Regions from separate parts of the Massilia sp. CFBP9026 genome, predicted to be linked through region 2. Evidence: predicted binding sites of a transcription regulator. Region 2 holds the regulator's gene; each other region holds the start of a gene.
What was found. The regulator LexA, encoded in region 2, represses DNA repair genes until DNA is damaged. The targets are predictions, from matches to a motif close to ACTGTATNNNNATACAGT.

Region 1 (9,589 bases), on a different contig from region 2:
GGCCGCGTCGAACACGGCGGCCTGCGTGGCCGCCTGGCGGCGCTGGGACGGCTGCCGCTGCGCACCCAGGTCAACGGCGGCATGGGCCTGTTGACGCTGCTGCTGGCGGCGATCACGCTCGAATGCTGGCGCGACGGCCTGCCTGCATGGACCTTGTTGTCGCTGGCCGCATCGCTGGCCATGGTGCTGGGCCTGTGGGCCAGCCTGCGCCGCAACGTGCTGGCGCCGCTGGCCGAGGCCTCCGGTTTCGCGCGCCGCCTGGCAGGTGGCGACCTCACCTGCCGCCTGGCGCCGCGCCGCGACGACGAGATGGGCCAGCTGGTGGCGGCCCTGCGCCAGTCGGCCGTGAACCTGTTCAGCGTGATCGGCGACGTGCGCGCCAACTTCGACGAGATCCGCCCCGCCACCGGCGAAATCGCGACCGGCAACCTGGACCTGTCGAGCCGCACCGAGACGCAGTCGTCAAGCCTGCAAGAGACGGCGGCCAGCATGGAGCAGCTGACCCACAACGTGGCGCAGAGCGCCGACAGCGTCAACGCGGCCAGCGACCTGGCGCGCCGCGCCGCCGCGACGGCCGGCAACGGCCAGCGCACCGTCACCGAGGTGGTGAGCACGATGGAAGCGATCAGCGCCTCGTCGCACAAGGTGCTCGACATCGTCGGCATGATCGACGGCATCGCCTTCCAGACCAATATCCTGGCCCTGAACGCGGCCGTGGAAGCGGCGCGCGCGGGCGAACAGGGCCGCGGCTTCGCGGTGGTGGCGGGCGAAGTGCGCACGCTGGCCCAGCGCAGCGCGGTCGCGGCCAAGGAGATCAAGGCGCTGATCGACGCCTCGATCGCCAACGTCGACAGCGGCAACCGCCTGAGCGTGGCGGCCGGCGCGGCGATCCAGGAAGTGGTGGGCGCGGTCGACCAGGTGACGCGCGTGATGGACGAGATCGCAGGCGCGACGCGCGAGCAGTCGAGCGGCATCGGCCAGGTGAACCAGGCGGTGACGCAGCTCGACGCGATCACGCAGCAGAACGCGGCCCTGGTGGAGGAAGCAGCCGCCGCGACGGCGACCCTGGCGCGGCAGACCGACGAGGTGTCGCAGGCCTTGCAGGTGTTTCAGTTGCAGGCGGGTGCGCCGGCACGGGCCACGCGTGCAGCAACCGTCCAACGTACCGTAGGGTGGACGGCTCTGCCGTCTACGCGGTGATAGTTGGCAGCAAGGTCGTCCGGCACGATATCGGAACCGATAACAATCGACGCGTGGACGGCAAAGCCGTCCACGCGTCGATCGTTGCATCGTCCCCTCAACAAAAATCCCTGCTGCGCGCATCCAGCCCGCCCAGCAGGTGCGACAAGTCCACCAGCCGCTTGGCCACCAGGTGGCGCACTTCTCCCTGGCGCTGCCAGATGCCGTACACCCCGAGCAGCGGCGCATTGAGCACTTCGCGCCGCTGCTGCTCGACCAGGGTCGGCCACACGACCACATTGACGTTGCCGGTCTCGTCTTCCAGGGTCATGAACAGCACGCCCTTGGCCGTGCCGGGACGCTGGCGCACCGTGACCAGGCCGCAGGCGCGCGCTAGCTGGCCGTCCTGGAAATCCATCAGGTTTGACGCCGGTATGAAGCGCTGCTTGAGCAGGCGCTCGCGCAGCAGCGCCAGCGGATGGCGGCCGAGCGTCAATCCCTGCGCGCGGTAGTCGCCGACGATCTCTTCGCCTTCGCTCGGCGCCTGCAATGCCGGCGTCTCTTCGCGCGGCACGGTCGGGCGCAACAAATCCTTGTCGGGCGCCGCGCCCGAGGCCTGCCACAAGGCTTCGCGCCGGTGTCCGGCCAGCGAGCGCAGGGCGTTGGACGCGGCCAGTACCTGCAGGTCGCCCCGATCGAGATGCGCGCGCCGCGCCAGGTCGGCCACGCTGTCGAAAGGCCGCACGGCGCGCGCCTGCTCGATGCGCTCGGCCGACTCCTGGCTCATCCCCCGTTGCAGCGAGAAGCCCAGCCGCACCGCCGGCTGGCGCGAGCGGTCGGCGGGATCGTACTCTTCCAGCGCCGAATCCCAGCCGCTGACGGCGACGTCGACCGGCCGCACCTCGATGCCATGGCGGCGCGCATCCTGCACCAGTTGCGAGGGACTATAAAAGCCCATCGGCTGGCTGTTGAGCAGTGCGCACAAAAACGCGGCCGGCTCGTGGCACTTGAGCCACGAACTCGCATAGGCCAGCAGCGCGAAGCTGGCCGCGTGCGATTCGGGGAAGCCGTATTCGCCGAAGCCCTGGATCTGGCTGAAGATCGCTTCGGCGAATTCCAGCTTGTAGCCGCGTTCGAGCATGCCGCCCACGATGCGCTCGTAGTATTTTTCGAGGCCGCCCTTGCGCTTCCAGGCCGCCATCGCGCGCCGCAGCTGATCCGCCTCTCCCGGCGTGAAGCCGGCGCCCAGGATCGCCACCTGCATCACCTGTTCCTGGAAGATCGGCACGCCCAGGGTGCGGCCGAGCGCGACCTTCATCTCGGGGCTCGGATAGTCGACCGGCTCGAGTCCCTGGCGCCGGCGCAGGTAGGGATGGACCATGCCGCCCTGGATCGGGCCGGGACGCACCACCGCCACCTCGATCACCAGGTCATAGAAGCGGCGCGGCAGCATGCGTGGCAACATGCTCATCTGCGCACGCGATTCGATCTGGAACACGCCGATGGTGTCGGCCTGGCAGATCATGTCGTAGGTGGCGCTGTCCTCGAGCGGGATGTCCTGCATCTCGAAATCGTCGCCATAGCGCTGGCCCACCAGCTCGAGGCCGCGCCGCATCATCGACAGCATGCCCAGCGCCAGCACGTCGACCTTCATCAGGCCCAGTTCTTCGAGGTCGTTCTTGTCCCACTGGATGACGCTGCGGTCGGCCATCGTCGCGTTCTCGATCGGCACCAGGCGCGAGAGCTTGCCTTTCGCGATCACGAAGCCTCCCGGATGTTGAGAGAGGTGGCGCGGGAAGTTCAGCAGCGACTGCGCCAGCGTGGCCCACTGGCGCGACAGCGGCGCCTCGGGATCGAGGCCGCTTTCGGCCAGGCGGCCCAGCAGATCCGCGCGGCTGTCGAACCAGTGATGGGTCTTGGCCACCTTCTCGACGATGGCAAGGTCGATGCCGAGCGCCCTTCCGCTGTCGCGCAGCGCGCTCTTGGGCCGGTAGCTGATCACCACCGCCGCCAGCGCCGCCCGCTGGCGGCCGTACTTGTTGTAGATGTACTGGATGACTTCTTCGCGCCGCTGGTGCTCGAAGTCGACGTCGATGTCGGGCGGCTCGTTGCGCTCGCGCGAGATGAAGCGCTCGAACAGCAGGCTGGCGCGCGCCGGGTCGACCTCGGTGATGCCGAGGCAGTAGCACACCGCCGAGTTGGCGGCCGAGCCGCGGCCCTGGCACAAGATGTGTTGCGAGCGCGCGTAGCGCACGATGTCGTACACCGTCAGGAAGTAGTGTTCGTAACCCATGTCGGCGATCAGTTCGAGCTCGTACTCGATCTGGGCCTGCACCTTGGCCGGCACGCCGTCGCGGAAGCGCCGGTGCGCGCCGATCCAGGTTTCGCTGCGCAGGTAGCTGCTGGCATCGTGGCCTTCAGGGACCACCTCATCGGGGTATTCGTAGCGCAGCTCGTCGAGCGAGAAGGTGCACAGGCGCGCGATGCGCACCGTCTCGGCCAGCGCCTCGCGCGAATAGATATTGGCCAGGCGCAGGCGCGCGCGCAGGTGCTGCTCGGCGTTCTGCGCCAGGCCGTAGCCGCAGGCGCCCACCGGTTTACCCAGGCGCGTTGCGCTCAGGGTGTCCTGCAGGGGCTTGCGCGAGCGGACGTGCATGCACACGTGGCCCAGCGCGACGATCGGCAGGCCGTGCTGCCAGCCCACCTCTTCCACCGTGGCGCGGTGGGCGTCGTCGAAAGCGCGGTGCAGCTGGGTGAGGCCGAGCCAGGCGCGGCCCGGGAAGGTGGTGGCCACCCATGCGGCCTGCGCGTGCAGGCGGTCGACGTCCTGGGCTTCGTGGCCAGGATATGGCGGCAGCAGGATCGCCAGGCAGTCGGGCATGTGCTGCAGGTGCGCGTATTCCGGGACGGGATTGGCAAGGTCGTCGGGCGTGAGCAGGTAGGTGCCCTTCTCGCTGCGCGTGCGGCCGATCGTGATCAGTTCGGACAGGTTGCCGTAGCCGTTGCGGTTTTGCGCCAGCAGGATCAGGGACGGGGCTGGCGTCAGATCCTCGTCGGGGTTCTTGAGGTGGAAGTGGGCGCCGATGATCAGGGGCAGGTTGGCGGCTTTCGCTTCGGCGTGGGCGCGCACGACGCCGGCCAGCGAGCATTCGTCGGTGAGGGCCAGCGCGAAGTACCCCAGCTGCACCGCGCGCGCGACCAGCTCCTCGGCGTGCGAGGCCCCTTGTAGGAATGAGAAGTTCGAGAGGCAGAACAACTCGGCGTAGGGGGGCAGCGCCTGGGCCTGGGATGCCGGGGGCTGGGCGGTGGGAGTGGGCTTGGTCACGCTGGGGGGCTGTCGAATAGCCAATACTGTATAAAAACACAGTATAACCGAGCTCACTATGCCAGCGCCTCAAATGTGGCGTTGAACGCGTGGCAAGCAAAGCCTCCCACGCTACCAGCATCGACTACTCAGGCATTTGTGGGAAAGGGGCGCGGCATGGGTCCGAGGGACGAGCCGGAAGGATCTTGTGCCCCCATCCGCGCGCGCAGGCTGGACACGCCACCACCGTGTGCACGGCGCATGATCGGCTGGTCGACGCCGACCATGCGCTCATACGCCAGCATCAACGCCGTGCCGCCCGTGGAATTGACGTAGTCGAGCATATCCATCGTGGTCTCGTAAGCCCAGCCGGAGAAGCTCTCGCCTGCCTCGGCTCCTGCCGTCGCACCCGCGCTCGTGACGCCTCCCTGCACTTTCGTCAGGATCGTGACGATGGCCCACGAAATCCCCATCCATCCAGTCGTCGCAAGCGTCATGCGCAGCACCGGCATGAGGATGCCCGCTTCGTGGATCGCCTTGAGCACGCCAAGCAAGGCGCTCGCCGGCATTGCGCGGTTGCAGTCGATGGTCGCGATCAGGATCGCGATCTTGTTCATCACGCCAGGATAGCGCCGCAGAAAGCGGTACAAGGCGAGGCCGATCTGCTGCTGGTCGCCGAGGAGCCGACCAAGGCCGGCCGCCAGAAAGCAGCCGCCAGTGAGCTTCCACACCACTTTCACCAGCTTCATGTCGACCGGACCATCCAGCATCGTCGCGCTGGCGAAGGCTTGCAAATGGCTGGCATTGCCGGCCCGTGTGGGGCTCAGCAGCAGGTTGAAGCAGGTGGAAAAATTGGTGTCGTAGCTGCCGTCCACCGCGATGGCGCCGCTTGCGGTCACCGCGATGAACGGCGCTCCCGCGCCACCGACGACGCCGATATTGATGGCGCCATTGGCCTGGAGCGATGCCATCAACTGGATTGCATCCTGCGCGCTGCCGCCGGCACGCACGATGCCATCGCTATCCGCGCTCAGGTAGCTGCCGTCACGGCATTGCAGGGTGACGGCGGGTACATCCTGGGCCTCCGGTACGCCGATGGTGAACACCTCGGCCGCATCGCTCGAGGTCCCGAGCGCCGTGATCTGGCCGTCGGCAGCGATCGACCAGTAACCGCCTGCCGCGGTCTGGAGTTTGATCTCGTCGCCGGCGGCGAGCAGTCCGGCCAGCGAGACGAAGTTTCTGTCGGTGGTAAACGTTGGCTCGGGCTGGGTGATCGAGACCGGCGTATCTTCAGGCACGTTGACGCTCGATACTCCCGCCACGCCCCAGCTATAGACCATCGAGAACGACTTGACGGCGGCCGGCCAGGTGTCGCCGAAGGTCAAGCTGTCGGCCGTGAACGACAGGCTTCCATTCTCCACCAGCGCGGCAACCTTTTCCGTGACGTCGACCGGTCCGTAGGCCGCAGCGATGATGTTTAGGGCGCGTGGATCGAGCGACGCCTGTCCGGCGGGAGCGGCCGGGTCGTAGTCGATGTGCAGGGTCTGGTTCTCGGTCGTCGCGGCCATTTGCGGCTTGCGGTCGGCGTACTGGTAGACCACGTGCAGGGTCTTGCGCATGGCCGGCCAGCCATCGCCGAACACGCTGCTGGATGCGGCGACCGACAGCCTGCGCCGGCTCACGCTGGCGCGGACGATGTCGGTGACGTCCTTCAAACCGTAGAAGGCGCTCAGGATGTGCAGCGGTGGACGGTAACTGAGTGCATAGGGATTGCCCTCGACGACGATGTCGATGAATGGAATCTGGCCGCAATAGCTGGCCACGATGACGAAGGTATTGCGCTTGCCTCCTTTGCCATCTTCGCCAAGGGCGGCGCTGTTGGCGACCAGGGACAAGGTTCCAGCCGAGTGGTCGGTCAGATTGCGTACCGTCGCGCTCACGTCGGCGCAGCCGAAGCTGGCGCCCCACACGGTCAGTACCGGCTGGGCGGCATTGTCTTGCGGTGCTGGAGCAGGAGCCCGGATAGATTGCTCGAACTGCTGGGCGCCGATGTTCAGCGTCTGGCCTTCTGAAGCGGTTGCCACGAACGTCGGGCCGCGGTCATACCGATAGATGACGGTCAGCGTTTTTTCGTGGCCGACCCAGGTATCGCCGAACGTCTGGTTGCTTGCCAAAACAGCCAGGGTCTCAGGAAAAGCCTGACGGTTGACTTGCTTGATGACCTGCGCGGTGACCTGCTTGAGTCCATAAGCCGCGCCAACGATATGCAGAACGCCTGTGCTTTGGGTAGCCATACTTGAATCTTCTTTCCGGAATGAATAACATGCTTTGCGACAATTGCGATGGCAGGCGCGACGATCTTCGTTACGTCTTCCCTCGTGGTAAGCAATAGTTTGCAAGCTCCGTGCCACCCTGAAACATGGCGTCAAAGCAACAAAATCAAGGATTTAGTCGACTATTTATGCCTGTTGGGTGTAAAACAACGGGTGTTTTTACATGTCAACGAGCAAGTTGACACGCTGGTTGCCTGAATCGAAGTAGAGAATGTATATTCGGCAATTTTCTTTTCCTGTAGTATTTACGGCGCCTGCGCCGACCAAACGAGCCGCAAATGACTTCATCGCCTGACCTGATTGCCACTCCCAGTACCGAGCGCTATCGCCTCGGTAAGCTGCTTGGCAATGGCGGCTTCGGCGATGTGCATGAGGCATGGGATCCGGCGTTGCAGCGCACCGTTGCCATCAAGCGCCTGAAGCCTGACCTGGTGCGGGATCAGCCTGACAACTTGCTGCAAGAGGCGCGCCTGGCCGCATCGCTGCGGCATCCTGCTTTCATCCAGATTTATTCGCTTGAAGACGACGGCCACAGCAAGTCGATCGTGATGGAGCTGGTTGGAGGGAAAACCCTGCATCAGCTGCTGTCCACGACCAGGCTGTCGCGGGATCAGATACTCGATATCGTTTGCCAATTGGCGGACGCGATGGCGCAGGCGCATGCGGCGGGCTTGATTCATGGAGACTTGAAGCCGGCTAATCTGATGATCGAGCCGTCAGGGCAGTTGCGCATCATGGATTTTGGACTGGCGCGCAAGATCGATCCGCTGGCGACCGAGTCGGGGGATGTGCTACAGACTCAAGGCACCATCGCCTACCTAGCGCCTGAAATTTTGAACGGCAAGCATCCGAATACGCTCAGCGATATTTATGCTGTTGGCGTGCTGATGTACGAGATGATGCATGGTGAGCGGCCATTTGCGCATCTACACGGTTTGGCGCTAGCCGCAGCGCAAATACAGTCCTCTTGTGCTCAGTGGGCCTATGCTCTGGATGCTGATCAGGACATGGTTGCGTTGGTGAGAGCGATGTGCGCACCTGATCCAGCGACGCGTGTGCCGACCATGACAGCTGTCAAAGAAGCTTCGCAGAGATTAAGGGGGGCAAGCTCCGCGATACCTTTATTACCGACGGCGTCTTCGTTCTCCAAATCCCTTCCCAAATCAAGGCGTATCGTCACATTCTGCGCTGCTGCAGTCTTGGCGGCACTAGCTGGAACTGCGTATTTTGCGCCGCCGGAGAGCCTGTCTCGCCAATGGTTGCCATCGGTTTCAGAGGCAGCGAGAATGTCAAACGGCATGACGGCACTGCGTCAACTGGATCGTGACGACAGTCTGGATATTGCAACCGAAAATTTTTCTACGATTCTGGAAAAGCAACCAAAACATGCTGCTGCAACCGCAGGCATGGCACTGACCTATGCAATGCGTTATGTAAGCGATCGCAGTGATGCCAGCTGGTTGCAACGTGCAGATGCCGGAGCCCAAGCAGCGCTTGCGCTTGATGACCAATTGGCGCTTGGCTATGCCGCCAAATCGCACGTCCGCGGACTGCAAGGCCGATATGATGAAAGTTTGCGACTCGCCCAGCAAGCATTGCAGCTTGACCCATCAAACATATTTGCTCTCAATTCCAAAGGTGAGGTACTCACTCGGCTTCAACGTTATCCAGAAGCTAGAAGCGCTATTAATAACGCACGTAATACTCACCCAAACGAACGATTATTTATCGATCAATTAGGAACTTTGCTGTATCGCCAGACCGATTATCAAGCCGCCGAGCAGGCCTTCCGTCTCAGCATCGATACAGAGCCGGACGCAGTGTATGCTTACGCCAACCTTAGCGCCGTCCTGATACGACAAGACCGAGAAGACGAAGCACTTCAAGTTCTACAGCAAGGGCTACAAATACGTCCCAACGGAATGCTTTATACCAACTTGGGAGCTGCACTTTTCAACCGGGGTAATTATATTGGCGCAGCGAAGGCATTCGAGCATGCGGTATCTGTATCCAAGGGGAATAGCATTAATTATCTGCGATGGGCGAATCTGGCCGATACATTGCGCTGGATCCCTGGGCGCGAACGAGATTCCATAGAGGCTTATCGCAATGCGGCTGCCTTGCTTAAGTCGAAGATGGAGCGCTCGCCGAACGATGCGACACTGGCATCACGTATGGGTTTATACGCGGCCAAACTAGGCGACAAAGATACTGCCACTCAGCTCAGCAAAAAGGCTGTAAGCGCCCTGCCTGCAGATGTCGACGTCCGGTTCCGCGCTGCGGTAGCTTATGAGAGTACCGGTCAACGCGATGCGGCATTGACTGAGCTGGCTAGTGCCCAAAAGCTTGGATATCCAACCAAGTTGATTGGCACAGAACCTGATTTACTGGCACTGCGAGCAGACCCGCGGTTTGATTTACTTCGAATGGAAAGGAAACAATGACACAACCACTAATGACGTTGACAGCACGTTTTGATGTCAACCAAATAGACGACGGCATCGACTGGCTGTTTTCTGATATTGACTCCGGAATCAATTCCGATCGGTCCTCTGCCGAAGAGCAGTGGAATCGCGACGTCCCATTCTCTGCCGGCCAAGAATTTCGGATTGCTATCACCGCGAGCGACAAGGACCTAACCGGATTCGAGTCGTTGGAAGTGATCGATTGCTGCTTGATCACGCGTCCCCATATTTTGTCGTGCGGGCCTGGTCAACGTACTCACTATGCTCCACCTTCGCTCTTCGCTTCCAGCAGCAGCAGTGAGCTTGGT
Region 2 (9,589 bases):
GGGTATCGCGACCAATCACAGCAGCATGTTCTCGATGTTCAAGGCCAACGGCCTGGTCCGGGACGTGTTCCGCACCCGTAATATGCGTTCGCTGCAGGGCAATACCGGTATCGGCCACTGCCGCTACCCGACCGCCGGTTCGTCGAGCGAAGAAGAGGCGCAGCCGTTCTACGTCAACGCACCGTTCGGCATCACGCTGGCCCACAACGGTAACCTGACCAACCAGGCCGTGCTGAAGGACGAGCTGTTCCGCAACGACCGCCGCCACATCAATACCGATTCCGACTCCGAAGTGCTGCTCAACGTGCTGGCGCACGAAATCCAGGAAGCGGCCGACGGCTACTCGCTCGACGCCGATGCCGTGTTCAAGGCGGTCGCCGCCGTGCACCGCCGCGTGCGCGGCGCCTACGCCGTGGTGGCGCAGATCGCCGGCCACGGCCTGCTGGCCTTTCGCGACCCGTTCGGCATCCGCCCGCTGTGCCTGGGCATCAACGAGACCGAGCAGGGCAATGAATACCTGGTGGCCAGCGAATCGGTCGCCCTGGAAGGCCTGGGCTTCCGTTTCGTGCGCGACATCGCGCCGGGCGAGGCGGTCTTCATCGACGAAAACAACCAGCTGCACGAGCGCCAGTGCGCCGAGAATCCATCGCTCAATCCGTGCGCCTTCGAATTCGTCTACCTGGCCCGTCCCGACTCCGTGATCGACGGCGCCTCGGTGTACGCCACGCGCCTGCGCATGGGTGAATACCTGGCCGACAAGGTCAGCCGCGAAATCCCGGTCGACGAGATCGATGTGGTGATGCCGATCCCCGATTCCTCGCGTCCGGCCGCGATCCAGCTGGCCTTGAAACTGGGCGTCGAGTACCGCGAAGGCTTCATCAAGAACCGCTATATCGGCCGCACTTTCATCATGCCGGGCCAGGGCATGCGCAAGAAATCGGTGCGCCAGAAACTGAACGCGATCAGCTCCGAGTTCAAGGACAAGAACGTGCTGCTGGTCGACGATTCGATCGTGCGCGGCACCACCAGCCGCGAAATCGTGCAGATGGCGCGCGAAGCCGGCGCCCGCAAGGTGTTCTTCGCTTCGGCGGCGCCACCGGTGCTGTACCCGAACGTGTACGGCATCGACATGCCGACCCGCGACGAACTGATCGCCCACGGCCGCACGACCGAAGAAGTGTGCCGCGAGATCACGGCCGACCGCGTGGTGTACCAGGACGTCGACGCACTCAAGCGCGCGATCTCGGACGTCAATCCTGAGATCAAGAACTTCGAGGCTTCGTGCTTCGACGGCATCTACGTCACCGGCGACGTGACCCCGGAATACCTGGATCGCCAGGAATCGGCACGCCACGCCCCGTCGAGCAAGGACGGCAACGAGGACAAGGTGCGTACCCAGCTCAACCTGAACCCGCCGGTGGCCGCCGAGTAAGGCCGGGAAAAACCATGTCGGATAACAAGCGCTACGGCTTCACCACCACCATCCTGCACAACGATCGCCGCAAGACGATCGAGCAGGGTTCGCTGCACAAGCCGGTGCACACCTCGGTCGCCTTTGGCTATGCCGATGCGCGCCAGCTGGCGTCGGTGTTCCAGGGCAAGGAGCCGGGCTTCCGCTACGGCCGCCAGGGCAACCCGACGGTGTCGGCCCTGGAAGACAAGATCAGCAAGATGGAAGACGGCGTCGCCACCCTGTGCTTTGGCACCGGCATGGCGGCGATCGGCGCGCTGTTCCAGGCGCTGCTCAAGACCGGCGACCACATCGTGTCGTCGAGCTTCCTGTTCGGGAACACCAACAGCCTGTGGCAGACGGTGGCGGGGCAGGGCGTCGACGTCGCTTTCGTCGACGCCACCGACGTGGCCCAGGTCGAAGCGGCCTTGCAGCCGAACACCCGCCTGGTATTCGTCGAGACCATCGCCAATCCGCGCACGCAAGTGGCGGACCTGGCCCGCATCGGCGAACTGTGCCGTGCGCGCGGCATCCTGTACGTGGTCGACAATACGATGACCACGCCCTGGCTGTTCCGTCCGAAAGACGTGCATGCCGGGCTGGTGGTCAATTCGCTGACCAAGTCGATCGGCGGCCACGGCATCGCACTGGGCGGTGCGCTGACCGATACCGGCCTGTTCGACTGGGCCGCGTATCCGAACATCGCCCAGAACTTCAGAAAGCAGCCGCCCGCCGCGCAAGGCATGGCCCAGCTGCGGGCCAAGGCGCTGCGCGACTTCGGCGCCGCGCTGGGGCCGGAAGCGGCGCACCACATCGCGGTCGGCGCCGAGACGCTGGCCCTGCGCATGGAGCGCACCTGCGCCAATGCGCTGGCGCTGGCGACGATGCTGGAAGCCGACGAACGCGTCGCTGCCGTCCATTATCCGGGCCTGGCCTCGCACCCGCAGCACGCGATCGTCGAGGGGCTGTTCCGCTCCGGCGGTTCGCTGCTGAGCTTCGAGCTGAAAGATGACATCGACCCGTTCGACTACCTGAATCGCCTGAAGCTCGCGATCCCGGCCTCGAACCTGGGCGACAACCGGACGCTCGTGATTCCGGTGGCGCACACGATCTTCTTCGAGATGGGCCCCGAGCGGCGCGCCAGCATGGGCATCGCGGAAGGCTTGATCCGGGTGTCGGTGGGCATCGAGGACACCGATGACCTGGTGGGCGACTTCCGCCAGGCGCTGGATGCGTAAAGCGGGGTAAAACTGTCATCACAGGGCCGGCAAATGCCGGCCCTGTCATTTTTGCGGTTGAGCCCAGCCGTAAAACACGGCTATCATGGACTTTTACCAGCTCAGCCTTACGGTATGCCCATGAAACGATTCCTGTCCTGCCTGTCCCTCGCGGTATCCGTCGCGTTCAGTGGCGCCGCCTTCGCCGGCGAACTCGAGGACGCCAATGCCCTGTTCGAGAAAAAAGACTATGCGGGCGCGCTCAAGCTGTACACCAAGCTGGCCAACGCTGGCAATCCGCAGGCCCAGCAGCAACTGGGCCAGATGTACTGGTATGGCGAGGCCGGCGCGGTCGACGAAGCCAAGGCGAAGGAATGGTTTGAAAAGTCGGCCGCCAAGGGCAACAAGGTCGCCGCCGACTCGCTCGTGATCATGCAGCAGCGTGGCGAACGCCGCGCCGAGATCGATTACTGGATCAAGGGCTACGATGGCGCCGACCTGCAGTCGGGCGAGTACCGCTGCCCGTCGCCGCGCATCCCGGCGGTGTCGAAGGTGAACGACGAGATCGAGCGCGTTAACAAGGCCGTGACCGGCTGGCAGGATTGCTATAACAAGATGGTGACCAATCTCAACGAACAATCGCCGCTGACCAAGCGCATCCCGGCCGACATCGCCAAGCTGATGAACAAGCAGGAAACCGAAGCCTCGACCGCCTACCTGGAGCAGGTGCGCCAGAACATCGCCGAGGGAGCGAAGGTCAATTCGAAGATGGTATTGGCCGATTTCGCCGCCTGGCGCAGCGCGACCGAGGCATTCGTGGACCAGCACAATTCGGTGGTCAACAAGGCCAAGCAGTAAAGACTGCCTGTAAACGTCGTTCCCGCGAAGGCGGGAACCCAAGCCCTCAGCGCTGCCACGATCGCTTATTGTGGCGGCGACTCATGCAAACTGGGGTTCCCGCCTTCGCGGGAACGACGGATCGACGGCTATATCAGTTCCAGCTGCGCATCAGCCCCACCGCCAACCCCTCGAGCGCGAACTCTTCGTCGGGCGTGACTTCGATGACCTTGAAGTCCGGGTTCTCGGGCAGCAGCTCGACCAGGTCGCCCGTCTTGCGGTAGCGCTTGACGGTGACTTCCTCGCCCAGGCGGGCGACCACGATCTGGCCGTTCTTGGCGCTGTCGATTTTCTTGACCGCCAAAAAGTCGCCATCCATGATGCCGGCGTCGCGCATCGACCAGCCTTTTACCTTGAGCAAAAAGTCGGGCCGCGCCGCGAACATCGCGGTGTCGACGTTATAGGTCGCTTCGACGTGTTCCTGCGCCAGGATGGGATTGCCGGCGGCGACGCGGCCGACCAGCGGCAGCGACATCAGGGAGGGCGGCGGCATCGGGATCTGCTCGACGCTGGCGCCGACCAGGCGGATGCCGCGCGAGGTGCCCGGCGAAATCTCGATCGCGCCCTTGCGCGCCAGGGCTTGCAGGTGTTCTTCGGCCGCATTCGCCGAGCGGAAGCCCAGTTCGGCCGCGATTTCGGCCCGGGTTGGAGGAAAACCCGTGTTCTCGATCGCTTCCTTGATCAGGTTAAGGATCTGTTCTTGCCTTGCAGTGAGCTTGAGCATAAATATCTTGCAGCAACGGGTTGTAGAGGTAAACTGTATTTTTGTACAGTATTCTACTCTGCGCAAGGGAAATCGATAAAAAAACAGGAAATATTCGTTAAAGCTCAGGCATTTGCGTCGATTCGGCAAGCCCGGCCGGAGCCCGGTCGCCGGGCGGCGACCGGAGGGTGACGATGGTCAGTGCATCAGCACTCGGTTTCGTTGGACTCGAGATAGAAGTCGGTCTTGACGCCGTTATACAGTTTCCATTTGCCGGCGCAGGTGAATTCGCCATCGCCGACCACGGTGGTGTAGCTGGCGTCGGAGTAGTACGTGATGATGTAGCCGTATTGCGGTTTCGCGATCGCGACGGTGGCGACGGCGAGGCCGGCGACGAGGGCAAGGGCAGTGAGTTGACGTTTCATCGATGACATCCTTGGGTTGCGCTGCATTTCAGGAGACAACTTGGCCGCCGCAGCCTGGCTGGGCGAGTTCATCCATCATAGGCCTGCCGGTCCCCGCGCCGGCAGTGCAGAGCTGGTAGTTGCGCAAGCTCCGGGCACCGGTTATACTGGCGGGCTTTCCCTTCCCACACTCGTCTTGACGCCGAGGTGGGCATTTATGTAAAACGTCCTCAAGGAGTAATGCATGCGTCATTATGAAATCGTTTTTATCGTCCATCCGGACCAGAGCGAGCAAGTCCCGGCGATGATCGAGCGTTACAAGACCACGGTGACCAGCCGCGGCGGTAACATCCATCGCGTGGAAGACTGGGGCCGCCGCCAGATGGCTTACCAGATCCAGAAGCTGCCAAAAGCTCACTACATCTGTCTGAACATCGAATGCGACAACGAGACCCTGGTCGAGCTGGAAACCGCATTCAAGTTCAATGATGCCGTTCTGCGTCATCTGACCGTCAAGATGAAGAAAGCAGAAACCGCACCGTCGCCGATGATGAAATCGGTGCAGCGCGAAGACGCAGCCAAGAGCCACCGTGCAGAAGCCGCTGCTCCAGCAGCAGCTGCTCCAGCCGCTGCCGCTGCCGCTGCCTAAGATTTTTTCCAGGAATTCGTAACAAGCAAGTAGTAGAAGAACCGGGTGAACCAGCTCCAGCTCGTGGCGACCATCGCCGAGCGTGACGTACTGCGCTACACCCCGGCCGGCGTGCCGATCGTTTCAGCCGTCCTGATGCACAGTTCGCATCAGCGAGAGGCAGGGGTCGATCGCCTGGTCGAGTTCGAAGTCCCCGCGTTCGCCGCGGGCGAGATTTCGGGCAGGTTCGGCAGCGCCGAGCTGGGCGCCAGCTACCGCTTCGATGGATTCCTTGCTCGAAAAAATCGCAACAGCAAAGCCCTGGTGTTTCACATCATTGATTTCAGTGCCGCTTAACCGGCAATTTAGATATACAGGAGCCTCAAATGGCATTCGGTAAAAAGTTCGACAAAAACAAAGCTAAAGAAAAACTCAAGCGCAAACAGCAGAACCCGCTGTTCAAGCGCAAGAAGTTCTGCCGCTTCACCGCCGCTGGCGTTGAACAGGTTGACTACAAAGACGTCGACACCCTGAAGGACTTCGTCCAGGAAAACGGCAAGATCATGCCAGCACGTCTGACCGGCACCAAGGCGCACTACCAGCGCCAGGTCGACACCGCCATCAAGCGCGCCCGCTACCTGGCGCTGCTGCCGTACACCGACCTGCACCACGGTTAATCGGTTACGTCAGCTATCCTGGAGATAAAACATGCAAATCATTCTGTTGGAAAAAGTCATCAACGTCGGCAACCTGGGCGACGTCGTCAAAGTCAAGGACGGTTACGCACGTAACTTCCTGATCCCACAAAAGATGGCCCGCCGCGCTACCGCCGGCGCCGTCGCCGAGTTCGAAGCCAAGCGCGCCGAACTGGAAAAAGCAGCCGCCGAGAAACTGGCAGCCGCCCAAGCCCAAGGCGACAAGCTGAGCGGCCTGACCGTCACCATCGGCCAGAAGGCCGGCGTCGACGGACGTCTGTTCGGTTCGGTCACCAATGCCGACATCGCTGAAGCGCTGACCAAGCAAGGCTTCCCGGTCGAAAAAGCTGCCGTTCGCCTGCCGACTGGCCCGCTGAAGACCACCGGCGAATTCCCGGTTGCAGTCGCCCTGCACACCGACGTCGTGTCGGAAATCACCATCGCTGTCGTGGGCGAAGCTGCCTAAGCGAATGCTGAACTGAAGTAAAAGCTGTACACAAAAAAGCCGGGTTCTCCCGGCTTTTTTGCTTTTGAAACTCACCAATTATGACAGCCGTGTGACAGGAGAAGGTATAATGCCGCCCATGAACGCAGCACCCTCAGACCCGCAGATCGAAGCGCTGCGCATCCCCCCGCATTCCATCGAAGCAGAGCAGTCCGTCATTGGCGGCCTGCTGCGCGATAATGCCGCCTGGGACCGCATCGCCGACTTCATGCATGCGGAAGACTTCTACCGTTACGATCACCGCATCATCTTCGAACAGATGGTCCGCCTGATCAATGCCGGCAAGCCGGCCGACGTGATCACGGTCTATGAAGCCTGCAACCAGCTCGGCAAGGCCGAGGAGGTGGGTGGCCTGCAATACCTGAACGCGATGGCGCAGAACACGCCGTCGGCCGCCAATATCCGCCGCTACGCCGAGATCGTGCGCGACCGCGGCATCCTGCGCCAGCTGATCACCGTCGCCGACGAGATTTCCGGCAATGCCTTCAATCCGCAGGGCAAGGAAGTCAAGCAGATGCTCGACGAGGCGGAATCGCAGATCTTCGCCATCGCCGAGCAGGGCGCCCGCGGCGCCCAGGGCTGGCTGGCGGTACAGCCGCTGCTGACCCAGGTGGTCGAGCGCATCGACGAACTCTACTCGCGCGAGAACCAGGGCGAAATCACCGGCGTGCCGACCGGCTTCATCGACCTCGACCGCATGACATCAGGCCTGCAGCCGGGCGACCTGGTCATCGTCGCCGGCCGTCCGTCGATGGGCAAGACCGCGTTCTCGGTGAATATCGGCGAGAACGTCGCGATCGAGGCCGGCCTGCCGGTCGCCGTGTTCTCGATGGAGATGGGCGGCACCCAGCTGGCCATGCGTATGCTCGGCTCGGTCGGCCAGCTCGACCAGCACCGCCTGCGTACCGGCCGCCTGAACGACGAGGACTGGCCGCGCCTGACGCACGCCATCCAGAAGATGAACGATGCCCAGCTGTACATCGACGAAACACCCGCACTGAACCCGATCGAGATGCGCGCACGGGCACGACGCCTGGCGCGCCAGTGCGGCAAGCTCGGGCTCATCATCGTCGACTACCTGCAGCTGATGCAGGGTTCGAAGCCGGGCGACAACCGCGCCTCCGAGATTTCCGAGATCTCGCGCTCGCTGAAAGGCCTGGCGAAAGAACTGCAGTGTCCCGTGATCGCGCTGTCGCAGCTGAACCGCTCGCTGGAACAACGCCCCAACAAACGTCCCGTGATGTCCGACTTGCGCGAATCCGGCGCTATCGAACAGGATGCGGACGTGATCATCTTCCTGTACCGCGACGAAGTCTATAACCCGGATTCGCCCGACAAGGGCACCGCCGAGATCATTATCGGCAAGCAGCGTAACGGTCCGATTGGGGCGATTCGCCTCACCTGGATTGGCCAATACACCAAGTTTGGCAACTACAGCGGTAACCTCGCCGTTTATCAGGGCGACTAAACCGATATTCAGTGCCGCCATCTGTCCACGATGGCGGCATGACCCAGAGAGAACTCCACGGAGAAAAATAATGTTTGGACGTTTCCTGCCCAAAGAGGGCAATTTCTTTGAACTGTTCAACCAACACGCGGCCTTGTGCGTGAAGGGTGCGCACGAGATGGTTGGCCTGATGACCAACTTCGATGACCTGGAAACCCGCACCCACGCGGTCGAAACCATCGAGAAGCAGGCCGACAAGATCACCTACGCCACGGTCGACCTGCTGCACAAGACCTTCATCACCCCGCTCGACCGCGACGACATCCACAAGCTGATCACCCGCATGGACGACATCCTGGACATGATGGAAGACGCGGCGCAGACCGTGTCGCTGTATGACCTGCATGCGGTCACGCCGGAAGCGAAGCGCCTGGCCGAGCTGTGCCTGTCGTGCTGCCTGAAGGTGCAGGAAGCCGTCTCGATGCTGCACGATATGGACAATGCGCCAAAGATCGTCGCCATCTGCGAAGAGATCGACCGCTTCGAATCGGACGCCGACCACGTGATGCGCGCCGCCATGTCCAAGCTGTTCCGCGACGAACCGGACGTGCGCAACCTGATCAAGATGAAAGCGATCTACGAGATCCTGGAAACCGTTACCGACCGCTGCGAAGACGTGGCCAACATCATCGAAGGCATCATCGTCGAGAACGCGTAAGCGCCTTCGAACCGGTAACGATTATGGAAACTCTACATATCAGCATTTACGTGCTGGGCATGCTGGTCGTCCTGGCGCTGATCTTCGACTTCATGAACGGCTTCCACGACTCGGCGAACTCGATCGCCACCGTCGTGTCGACCGGCGTCCTGAAGCCGCAGCACGCCGTGGCGATGGCCGCCTTCTTCAACTTCATCGCGATCTTCGTGGTCAACATGAAGGTGGCGCAAACCATCGGCAAGGGAACCATCGACCCCCACATCGTCGACCACTACGTCATCTTCGGCGCCCTGGTCGGAGCGATTTCCTGGAACCTGATCACCTGGTACTACGGCATCCCGTCCTCGTCCTCGCACGCCCTGATCGGCGGCCTGGTCGGCGCGGCGGTCGCGAAAGCCGGTACCGGTTCGCTGATCTCCGGCGGCCTGCTCAAGACCGTGGCCTTCATCGTGGTGGCGCCGCTGCTGGGCTTCGCGCTGGGGTCGATCATCATGCTGATCGTGGCCTGGGTGTTCGTCAAGGCGACGCCGCGCAAGGTCGACGGCCTGTTCCGTAAGTTGCAGCTGGTCTCGGCCGCGGCCTATTCGCTGGGCCACGGCGGCAACGATGCGCAGAAAACCATGGGCATCATCTGGATGCTGCTGATCGCGGCGGGCTACGTCAGCGCCAACGACGCGCATCCACCGGCCTGGGTCATCATCTCGTGCTACGCCGCGATCGCCTTCGGCACGCTGTTCGGCGGCTGGCGCATCGTCAAGACCATGGGCCAGAAGATCACCAAGCTCAAACCGGTGGGCGGCTTCTGCGCCGAGACCGGCGGCGCCATGACCCTCCTGATGTCGAGCGCGTTCGGCATCCCGGTGTCGACCACCCACACCATCACCGGCGCCATCGTCGGCGTGGGCGCCGCGCAAAAGGCTTCGGC
Region 3 (9,589 bases), on a different contig from region 2:
GCAATGCGCTGCAGCGGCGGCGCTTGACGCTGGATAATGCGCGCATCGCGAACCAGCTCGAGAACTCCGAGAAGATGTACCGCTACCTGGTGGACTCGTCGCCGGACATCATCTATACGCTGAACCACGAGGGCCGCTTCACCTTCGTCAACGACCGCGCCTACCAGCTGCTGGGCTATACCCGCGAAGAGCTGATCGGCCAGCATTACTCGATCCTGGTGCACGAGGAAGACCTGGAACGCGCGCGCTACGTGTTCAACGAACGCCGCGTCGACGAGCGCGCCTCGCGCAACGTCGAACTGCGCCTCAAATGCCGCGGCGGCAACGGCCACGACCGCACCTTCAACACTACCCTGATGACGATCTCGCTCAACGCGATCGGCATGCATGTGCCGGACCAGGAAGTCAAGAAGCTCGAATTCTTCGGCACCTATGGCGTGGCGCGCGACATCACCGACCGCAAGCGCGCCGAAGAGGTCATCTCCTACCAGGCCTACCACGACATCCTGACCGACCTGCCGAACCGCATCCTGTTCAAGGACCGCCTCGGCCTGGCCGTGATCCAGGCCAAGCGCAAGCAGACCGAGCTCGCGGTGATGTTCATCGACCTGGATCGCTTCAAGCTGGTGAACGACACGCTGGGCCACGTGAAGGGCGACGAACTGCTGCAGCAGGCGGCCGGCCGCCTGAAGGAATGCCTGCGCAAGGGCGACACCCTGGCGCGCCAGGGCGGCGACGAATTCACCATCGTGCTGCCCGAGCTGCGCGACCGCGACGACGCGCGCATGGTGGCCGATAAATTCCTGGAGGTGCTGCAGGAACCGTTCGATCTGGACGGCCACGAGGTGCACATCTCGGCCTCGATCGGCATCGCGATCTATCCGAAGGACGGCGAATCGATCGACGAGCTGCTGCGCCACGCCGACATCGCGATGTACCAGGTCAAGGCGCTGGGCAAGAACGGCCACAGCTTCTACCACGACTCGATGCTCGAAGTGTCGCACCAGAAGATCGCGCTGGAGCAGGCCCTGCGCCGCGCGCTCGAGCACGACGAGCTGGAGATGTTCTACCAGCCGCAGATCGACGCCATGAGCGGCCGTATCACCGGCGCCGAAGCCCTGATGCGCTGGAACCATCCAACGCGCGGGCGCCTGTCGGCCGGCGAGTTCCTGCCATTCGCGGAAGAGAACGGCCTGATGCTGCCGATCTCGGACTGGATGATCGGCGCGCTGTGCCGCGACATGCTGCAGTGGAATGCGATCGGCGGCAGCGAGATTCGTCTTTCGCTGAATCTGTCGCCGCAATACCTCGACCGCGGCGATTTCTTCGAGAAGATGCGCGGTGCGCTGGCGCGCTATGGCATCTCGCCGCAGCAGATCGAAGTGGAGATCACCGAGAACATCTGCATCCGCAACCCGCAGTATGCGATCGAGCAGCTCAACAAGCTGTGCCAGTTGGGTGTCTCGATCGCGATCGACGACTTCGGCACCGGCTACTCGTCCCTGTCCTACCTGCACCGCTTCCCGATCCACACCGTCAAGATCGACCAGTCCTTCGTCAAGGAGATCCACCAGGAAGACGGCCACTATCCGGTAATCCTGGCGATCATCTCGATCGCGCGCGGCCTGGGCCTGAACCTGATCGCCGAAGGCGTCGAGACCGAGGAGCAGGCGCGCTACCTGCGCGCCAACGGCTGCCTGACGATGCAGGGCTATCTGTTCTATCGCCCGATCTCGCTGCAGGACTTCATGGCCGCGCTGCGCACCCAGTCTGGCGGCGCCCTGCGCGCGGTACAGGCCTGACCGACCATGCTCGACGCCACGCTGCAATCGAGCGCCACGCCTACTTTTAGCGCTGAGTTCTTGCGAGTAAAGGCGCAGGCCGAGCGCGGCGTGGTGCAGGCCCAGCATAGCCTGGGCTTCATGTACGTGAGCGGCCAGGGCGTGCCCAAGAGCGACGAGCTGGCGGTGGCCTGGTACCGAATGGCGGCGGCGTCGGGACTGGCGCAAGCCCAGTACAACCTGGGCGTGATGCTCCAGAAGGGCCAGGGCGTCGAGCAGGACTTCGGCCAGGCGGCCCACTGGTATGGGCGCGCGGCCGAACAGGGCTATGCGCCGGCCCAGTACAACCTGGGTTGGCTGTATGCGAAAGGCCATGGCGTGGTCAGCGACGTGGGCCAGGCGCTGCACTGGTTCAGCCAGGCGGCCGACCAGGGCGAGCCGGGCGCGCAGCACAACCTGGGCATGATGTTCGAGACCGGCAAGGGCGTGGCCCAGGACCAGGAAGCGGCGCTGCACTGGTATCGGCGCGCCGCCGAGCAGGGCTATATGCGCTCGCAGTACAACCTGGGACTGCGCTACGACGCCGGCCAGGGCGTGGCGCGCGACGCGCGCGAAGCGCTGGCCTGGATGCGCAAGGCGGCGGAGCAGGGCCATGCTCCGGCCCAGTTCAACCTCGGCCTGCGCTACGACAAGGGCCAGGACGTCGAGCAGGACAGCCGGCAGGCGATCCTGTGGTACGGCCGCGCCGGCGAGCAGGGGCATGCCAGCTCGCAGTTCAATCTCGCGCTGATCTATGACACCGGCCACGGCGTGGCGCGCGACGAGGCGCTGGCCCTGGCGTGGTACCGGCGCGCCGGAAACCAGGGCCATGCCGGCGCCCAGAACAGCCTCGGCATGCGCTATGAGCGCGGACAGGGCGTCGCGGTTGACGCGGCGCAGGCGGCCGCGTGGTACCGGCGCGCGGCCGAGCAGGGACTGCCGGCGGCCCAGTACCAACTTGGGCAGCTGCTCGATGCCGGCAACGGGGTCGAGCAGGATCCGGCCCAGGCGACCGAGTGGTATCGCAAGGCGGCCGAGCAGGGGCATCTGCAGGCCCAGTTCGACCTGGGCCTGCGCTATGAAAGTGGCAACGGCGTCGAACAGGATAGCGTGCAGGCCCTGGCCTGGTACCGGCGCGCGGCCGGCCAGGATTACGCGCCGGCCCAGTACATGGTCGGCGCGCTGCTCGATCGCCTGGAGTCTGGAGATCTATTCGAGGCGACCGACTGGTTCCACAAGGCGGCCGACCACAAGCACGCGCTGGCGCAGTTCGAGCTGGGGCTGCGCTACGACTGCGGCAAGGGCGTGGAGCGCGACTACGAGGCGGCCCATTTCTGGTACCTGTGCGCCGCGCGCCAGGGCCATGCGCGGGCCCAGTTCAACCTCGGCGTGATGTATGCGGCGGGGCAGGGCGCCCAGCGCGACCTGGTCGAGGCCTATGCCTGGCTGCACCGGGCCGGTGGCGCCGGCGTGGCGCCGGCCACGGCCTACCTGGCGAAGATCGCCGGCCGGATGGAGCCGCAACAGTTGTCCCAGGCGGAACGTTTGATTTCGGTCTGACGTCCCGCATTTGAACCGTCGGCAGGCGCGCACGGCTGCGCCAGCGCACCGTGTGCGTATGCACGCCGCGTTATACTGTATGCCCATACAGTCACGTGCGCGCGATGGAACTCAACGACAAGCTCGAAATCTTGGCCGACGCGGCCAAGTACGACGCATCCTGCGCCAGCAGCGGTGCGCCCAAGCGCGGTTCCGAAGGCAAGGACGGCCTGGGCGCCACCACCGGCATGGGCATCTGCCATAGCTATACGCCGGACGGCCGCTGCGTCTCGCTGCTCAAGATCCTGCTCACCAATTTCTGCATCTACGACTGCCAGTACTGCATCAACCGGCGCACCTCGAACGTGCCGCGGGCGCGCTTCGCGGTCGACGAGGTGGTCAAGCTGACCCAGGATTTTTACCTGCGCAACTACATCGACGGCCTGTTCCTCAGCTCGGGCATCATCCAGTCGGCCGATTACACGATGGAGCAGCTGGTCGCGGTGGCGCGCCAGCTGCGCGAGGTGCACCAGTTCCGCGGCTACATCCATCTCAAGACCATCCCCGACGCCGATCCCTTGCTGATCCAGGAAGCCGGCCGCTGGGCCGACCGCCTGTCGGTGAACATCGAGCTGCCGACCCACGACAGCGTGACCCGCCTCGCGCCCGAGAAAAGCGTTCACACGATCAAGCTGGCGATGGGTTCCATTCGCCGCAAGCTGGACGAAAAAGCCGAAGAGCCGAAGGCGCCGGCCTTCGCGCCGGCTGGCCAGAGCACGCAGATGATCGTCGGCGCCGACGCCAGCGACGACCACACCATCCTGAACACGGCCGAGACGCTGTACGGCAGCTATAAACTCAAGCGCGTGTACTACTCGGCCTTCAGCCCGATCCCGCAAAGCCCCGGCAGCGTGCCGCTGGCGCCGCCGCCGCTGCTGCGCGAGCACCGCCTGTACCAGGCCGACTTTCTGTTGCGCGGCTACGGCTTCACGGCCGGCGAACTGATGCCGCAGACGGGCAACCTGGCGCTGGACGTCGATCCCAAGCTGGCCTGGGCCTTGAGCAATCGCGAGCACTTCCCGATGGACTTGAACCGGGTGGATGCATCGCTGATCCCGCGCATTCCCGGCATCGGCCTGCGCAACGCCAAACGCATCGTCGAGCTGCGCCGCCTGCGCCGCATCCGCTGGGAAGATCTATCTCGCCTGCGCTGCAGCCTCAAGAAGCTCGCCCCCTTCGTCGTCACCGCCGACTACAAGCCGGCGCAGGGGGCGACCAGTTCCGACCTGCTGCGCAAGCATATGGCCGATGCGCCGCAGCAGATGAACCTGTGGCCCGAGTTGCAGGCGGCATGAACCCGGCTGCCGGCGCCGTCGCCCTCGCCGCAACCGCGGTAGCAAGCGTGCGCGCGGGCCGGCCGCTGCTGGTGGACGGCTTTACGGCATGGCGCGCGGTGGCGCGCGAACTGCTGCGCGCCGGCGTGCCGCCCCAGGCGATCACCTGGGGCGCGCCGGGCGCCGACCTGTTCTCGGGTGCGCCGGGAGAGGCCGCGCATCATGGAGGCGATCTTCTGTCGTCCCAGGTGCAAGCAGACGCGCAGGAGCCTTCGAACGCAACGGCGCCAAGGCCACAAGTTCCGCGCTCCCTGATGGAAATGCTGCAGACCGCCGCCTGCTACCGCGACCATGACCGCTGGGCCTTCCTGTACCGGGTGATCTGGCGCTGGCAGCAGGGTGAGCACGACGTGCAGTCGCCCGCCGATCCGGACGGGCAGCGGCTGCACGTGATGGTCAAGGCGGTGCGGCGCGAGGTACACGATATGCACGCCTACATCCGATTTCGCGAACGGCCGATCGAGGCCGGCGCGCCCCATTTCGTGGCCTGGTTCGAACCCGCTCACGATGTCTTGCCGCAGGTGGCCGAACACTTCGTCGCGCGGATGGGCAAGGTGAGCTGGATGATCGCGACGCCCGAGGCCAGCGTGCTGTGGGACGGCGCCACCCTGCACCATACCGGCCCCCTGATGTCGAGCGCGGCCGACCTGGACGATGCCGGCGAGGCGCTGTGGCTGACCTATTACCGCAGCATCTTCAATCCGGCGCGCCTGAACACGCAAGTGATGAACAGCCATATTCCTTCGCGCTTCTGGAAGAACCTGCCGGAAGGCGCGCTGGTGCCGTCCCTGGTGAGCCAGGCCGGCCTCGGCGCGCGCCGCATCGGCCAGGTCGAGGCGGTGGGAAGGCGCAGCGGCCGCACGATCCCGATCGAGGCCGAAAAGGCGCAGCCCGAGCGACAGCAGCCGTCGAAGCTGGACGAGTGCCGGCGCTGCGAGCTGTGGGAACACGCGACACAGGCGGTTGGCGGCGAAGGGCCGAAACACTCAAGAATCATGCTCGTCGGCGAACAGCCGGGCGACCAGGAAGACCTCGCTGGCCATCCCTTCGTGGGCCCGGCCGGCAAGCTGCTCGACCGCGTGTTCGAGCAGGCCGGCGTGGAGCGCAAGGGCGTCTACATCACCAACGCCGTCAAGCATTTCAAGTGGGAGCCGCGCGGCAAGCGGCGCCTGCACAAGACGCCGGCGCAGAAGGAGATCGAGGCCTGCCATTACTGGCTCGAGAAGGAGATCGCCACGCGCAAGCCCAAAGTCATCGTGGCGATGGGCGGGACCGCGCTCAAGTCGGTGCTGCAGACCGGGAGCGTGACGCTGAAGGACAAGCTGGGACGGCCGGTACGGCATGGCGACAGCTGGGTGGTGACGATCTACCACCCGTCGTACGTGCTGCGCGTGCCGGACGAAGCGTCCAAGCACGAGGCGTTTTCGGTGATGGTCGAGGGCTTGAAGCTGGCGCAGGAATTGCTGGACCGGCCCGACGTTCCGGAGCCGCCGGAAGGCTGACATATGCATTTATATGCACAATATGCGCTGCTCATGTAATTGAAACAGCCGCGTTACAGCAGGTTCGCCAACGATGCCATTGGCGTAAGATCTGGCGATTCTCATCACCGGAAGATTTCATGAACAAGCTCGCCGTACCTGCTTTCTGCATATGCATGCTGGCCACTCCCGCCTGGGCGCAATCGGAAGATGTGGCCGTCCCGGCGCAGGCCGTCGATGCGGCGGAAACCGCCGCCGAACCGGCGCCGGAGCAGATCCACGTCGTGGCCCAGCGTCCTGGGCCGGGCATGTGGAAGGTAACGAAGGGCGATCACGTGTTGTGGGTGTTCGGCATGTACGGGCCGGTACCGAAGGACATGCAGTGGCGCTCGCACGAAGTCGAGAACGTCATCCGGAATTCGCAGGAATACCTGTCGGCGCCAAGCGTCTCGGCCAGCCCCGGTTTCTTCAGGGGGATCACACTGCTGCCAAGCTTCATCGGCATGCGTAAGAATCCGGATGGCGCAAGCTTGCGTGACGTGATGCCGGCGCAAGAGTATGCGCGCTGGACCACGTTCAAGGCCAAGTACCTGCCCGAGAACGACGACGTCGAGCGTGAGCGCCCGATCTTCGCGGCGGAGGTGTTGTCGAACGCCGCGCGCAAGCAGGCGGGCCTGGTCGACAGCTACGCGGTGCGCAAGCCGCTGCTGGACCTGGTCAAGAAGGCAAAGCTGAAGGAGACCGCGTCGACCTTCCAGCTGCCGATGGACAATGCGCGCACGGTGCTGAAGAACTTCAAGAAATCGACCCTGGGCGACGCCGCCTGCCTGACGCGCACGATGGCTACGCTGGAGCAGGACCTCGAGGCCGCCAGCCGGCGCGCCAATGCCTGGGCCAAGGGCGACATGGATGAAATGCGCAAGCTGGACTTCGCCACGCGTGAAGAGGCCTGCTTCGGCGCCCTGATGAACAGCGCGGCATTCGATGCCGAGCCCGAATTCAAGCACATGAGGACGCGTGCGAACGAGAAATGGATTGCCTCGGCCGAGAAGGCGCTCGCGGCCAATGTCTCGACCTTCGCCGTCCTGAAGATCGAGGATATCTTCGACCCGAAAGGGGTGATCTCGGCGCTGGCTGCGAAGGGGTATGCGGTCGAGCAGCCGGATTGATCCGGGGCAGGCGCGGGAGGGACGGGAAATTGTCAAACCGTCCCAAACGCGCGTAGAATGCTGGCAACGCGGGTGTAGTTCAATGGTAGAACGGCAGCTTCCCAAGCTTCATACGAGGGTTCGATTCCCTTCACCCGCTCCAGTGAAAAATGGTCCTGGAAGCACTTACGCTGCTCCACAAAAATAGCTCCGCTCCACAAAACTGTTGTTGTGCTCGTGGAAGGAGCGGGTCATATCGAGCGTGTGCAAGACATTTCTTGTGTTGCATGGCAGAATGTTCACTTAAGGTTGTCTCCTTTCACATTACGAGAAGTCCATGAGCTCTCCTGCAACAGCAGATCAGTTGGTAAAAGTTCAATCAAGTAATATTGAGCGCTACAAGCGGAACTTTTTGAAACAAGCTGTGTGCGAACTCCGCTTCCCAACGCTCATGGAACTTGGGGAATCGAAGCCACCAGCTGCGGTAGTGCATGCGCTTCGAAAGGAGTATCCAATTCTCGAGTTGGCTAACGAAGTGACGTTTGGCGTTGGGATGAGCAACGAGTCGAATCATATCCACACGTTGCGTTCCTCCAAAATGAATTGGTCGGTCTCGATAAAGCAAAGTGCTTTAACTATCGAGACAACTTCATATAGCGAATACACGGAGATGAAAGCCCGTGTACTCCGTGTCGTACAAGCCGCAGAAAAGAGTATTGATACAGATTTTTTCACAAGGATTGGACTTCGATATATCAACGTGATCGATGTCGGCTCTGATCCTTCTGATGGATGGATTAATCCTTCGCTGGTTTCTCCAATCCGAGAAGGTGCATTTATCAATATTCAAGAGTTTGCCGGAAAGCTTCTTTTGTCAGCTCAAGACGGCGGTTGTTTGTTGCAACATGGGATTCGATTAAAGCCTGCTGTCAATGACGCAGAGGTTGTGCCTGAATATTTCATTGATATCGATTCATTCCGTAGTGAAGTCCCTCTTAATGAGGTTGCTTCGGCGTTGGATTCTATGCATGCTCAAGCATTCAATCTATTCGACTGGTGCCTTGGTGAGAAATCGCGAGAATACCTCGCTAACCCGCGGAATGCAAAGAAACGGGAAGGTGAATGATGGACTACTATGTGGATATGACCGCATCGACGGTCGGTTACGTCAACTGGGCAGCTGTCGCACCATTTGAGCCAGAAAGGCGCGAGCGTTCAAGAACGCTTAACGAAAAAGATCTTCATACGCCAATTTCGAATGCGCCAGGGTTTTTTGATCCAGTGACTGGACCAGGGGCGCCAACTGCTCGACTTTCTCGTAATCCAAGAAAACTCGAGCATACCGAATTTGTTGCAAGCGGGAAAGATACGGCAACACTAAACCGTCCGTCAGTCTCTGATAATGCCCAAAGTGACCTTGAGCGGATAGCTAAACAGCGCGTCCGCCTTATGGCCGCAAAGTACGCTAGCAAGGTTGAATCTTCTGAGATGGTTGCGCGTCTCGAGATCTTGAACCAAAGGCTGATAGACCGGTTTCCACGTGTGTCAGAGGGGCAAGTTAATGCGCTCGAAACCGCTGCTGGACAACTAGCTCAAGCTCGGTCTGCTCGTGAAGAACGGATGAGGCGCCTCGGAATCAATGTGTAGTGAGTGATCTTGTTTTTATTTCCAAAATCAAAACATATTCGCAGTCAGAAGCCACGCGTATTTAAACGATATGGCTCCTATAAACGATATCTGCAAGCTGAATTCTCGCGCCTTTGCGTTTATTGCAGACAGCCTGATAGCAGTGCGCCAAATTTAAATTACGGCGCTGATCATTATCGTCCGAAAAGCGTTCCGCGCTTCGCTTCATTGGTTTGTTCTTATGATAATCTCTATTATTGCTGCGGAAGTTGTAATAGCCGAAAGAATGACTACTGGCCATTTGACGAAGTTGCTGGACCGTATATTGTAAACCCTTGCGAGTTCGAGATGGCATCGCATCTACGGTTCGATTCTTCTTCGGGGCGGATTGAGCCAAGGTCCGATCATGGTAAGCATACTGAGGAATTGTTGCAGCTAAATGATCCGGCTTCCGTGCAATATCGTTTAGGAACTCTGACCACAGTTCGGCTTTATAACAAGGAAATTGAGGATCAACGAAAGCTGCTCCTCGCTATCGAAAAGCTGTACAAAGATGGAGTGTTGTCGCTGGAAGAGAGAGA

Region 1: SOM28_RS11065 (error-prone DNA polymerase) is a predicted target of LexA. The motif match lies at 4,530-4,547, and genes of this name have one in related genera.
Region 3: SOM28_RS06580 (putative DNA modification/repair radical SAM protein) is a predicted target of LexA. The motif match lies at 3,455-3,472, and genes of this name have one in related genera.

What each region holds. Positions count from the first base shown of each region.
Region 1 is NZ_JAXCWH010000003.1:605,061-614,649, reverse strand. It holds gene SOM28_RS11070 (methyl-accepting chemotaxis protein) at 1-1,200, shown strand, start outside; gene SOM28_RS11065 (error-prone DNA polymerase) at 1,298-4,504, opposite strand; gene SOM28_RS11060 (hypothetical protein) at 4,633-6,777, opposite strand; gene SOM28_RS11055 (serine/threonine-protein kinase) at 7,095-9,260, shown strand; gene SOM28_RS11050 (hypothetical protein) at 9,257-9,589, shown strand, end outside.
Region 2 is NZ_JAXCWH010000006.1:98,784-108,372, forward strand. It holds gene purF (amidophosphoribosyltransferase) at 1-1,432, shown strand, start outside; gene SOM28_RS15870 (cystathionine gamma-synthase family protein) at 1,447-2,688, shown strand; gene SOM28_RS15875 (tetratricopeptide repeat protein) at 2,809-3,525, shown strand; gene lexA (transcriptional repressor LexA) at 3,659-4,288, opposite strand; gene SOM28_RS15885 (hypothetical protein) at 4,474-4,692, opposite strand; gene rpsF (30S ribosomal protein S6) at 4,916-5,320, shown strand; gene priB (primosomal replication protein N) at 5,366-5,656, shown strand; gene rpsR (30S ribosomal protein S18) at 5,686-5,976, shown strand; gene rplI (50S ribosomal protein L9) at 6,008-6,460, shown strand; gene SOM28_RS15910 (replicative DNA helicase) at 6,570-7,967, shown strand; gene SOM28_RS15915 (DUF47 domain-containing protein) at 8,038-8,664, shown strand; gene SOM28_RS15920 (inorganic phosphate transporter) at 8,688-9,589, shown strand, end outside.
Region 3 is NZ_JAXCWH010000002.1:515,517-525,105, reverse strand. It holds gene SOM28_RS06590 (putative bifunctional diguanylate cyclase/phosphodiesterase) at 1-1,802, shown strand, start outside; gene SOM28_RS06585 (tetratricopeptide repeat protein) at 1,809-3,380, shown strand; gene SOM28_RS06580 (putative DNA modification/repair radical SAM protein) at 3,485-4,714, shown strand; gene SOM28_RS06575 (UdgX family uracil-DNA binding protein) at 4,711-6,255, shown strand; gene SOM28_RS06570 (TraB/GumN family protein) at 6,411-7,403, shown strand; tRNA gene SOM28_RS06565 (tRNA-Gly) at 7,472-7,545, shown strand; gene SOM28_RS06560 (TIGR04255 family protein) at 7,720-8,508, shown strand; gene SOM28_RS06555 (hypothetical protein) at 8,505-9,029, shown strand; gene SOM28_RS06550 (HNH endonuclease) at 9,039-9,589, shown strand, end outside.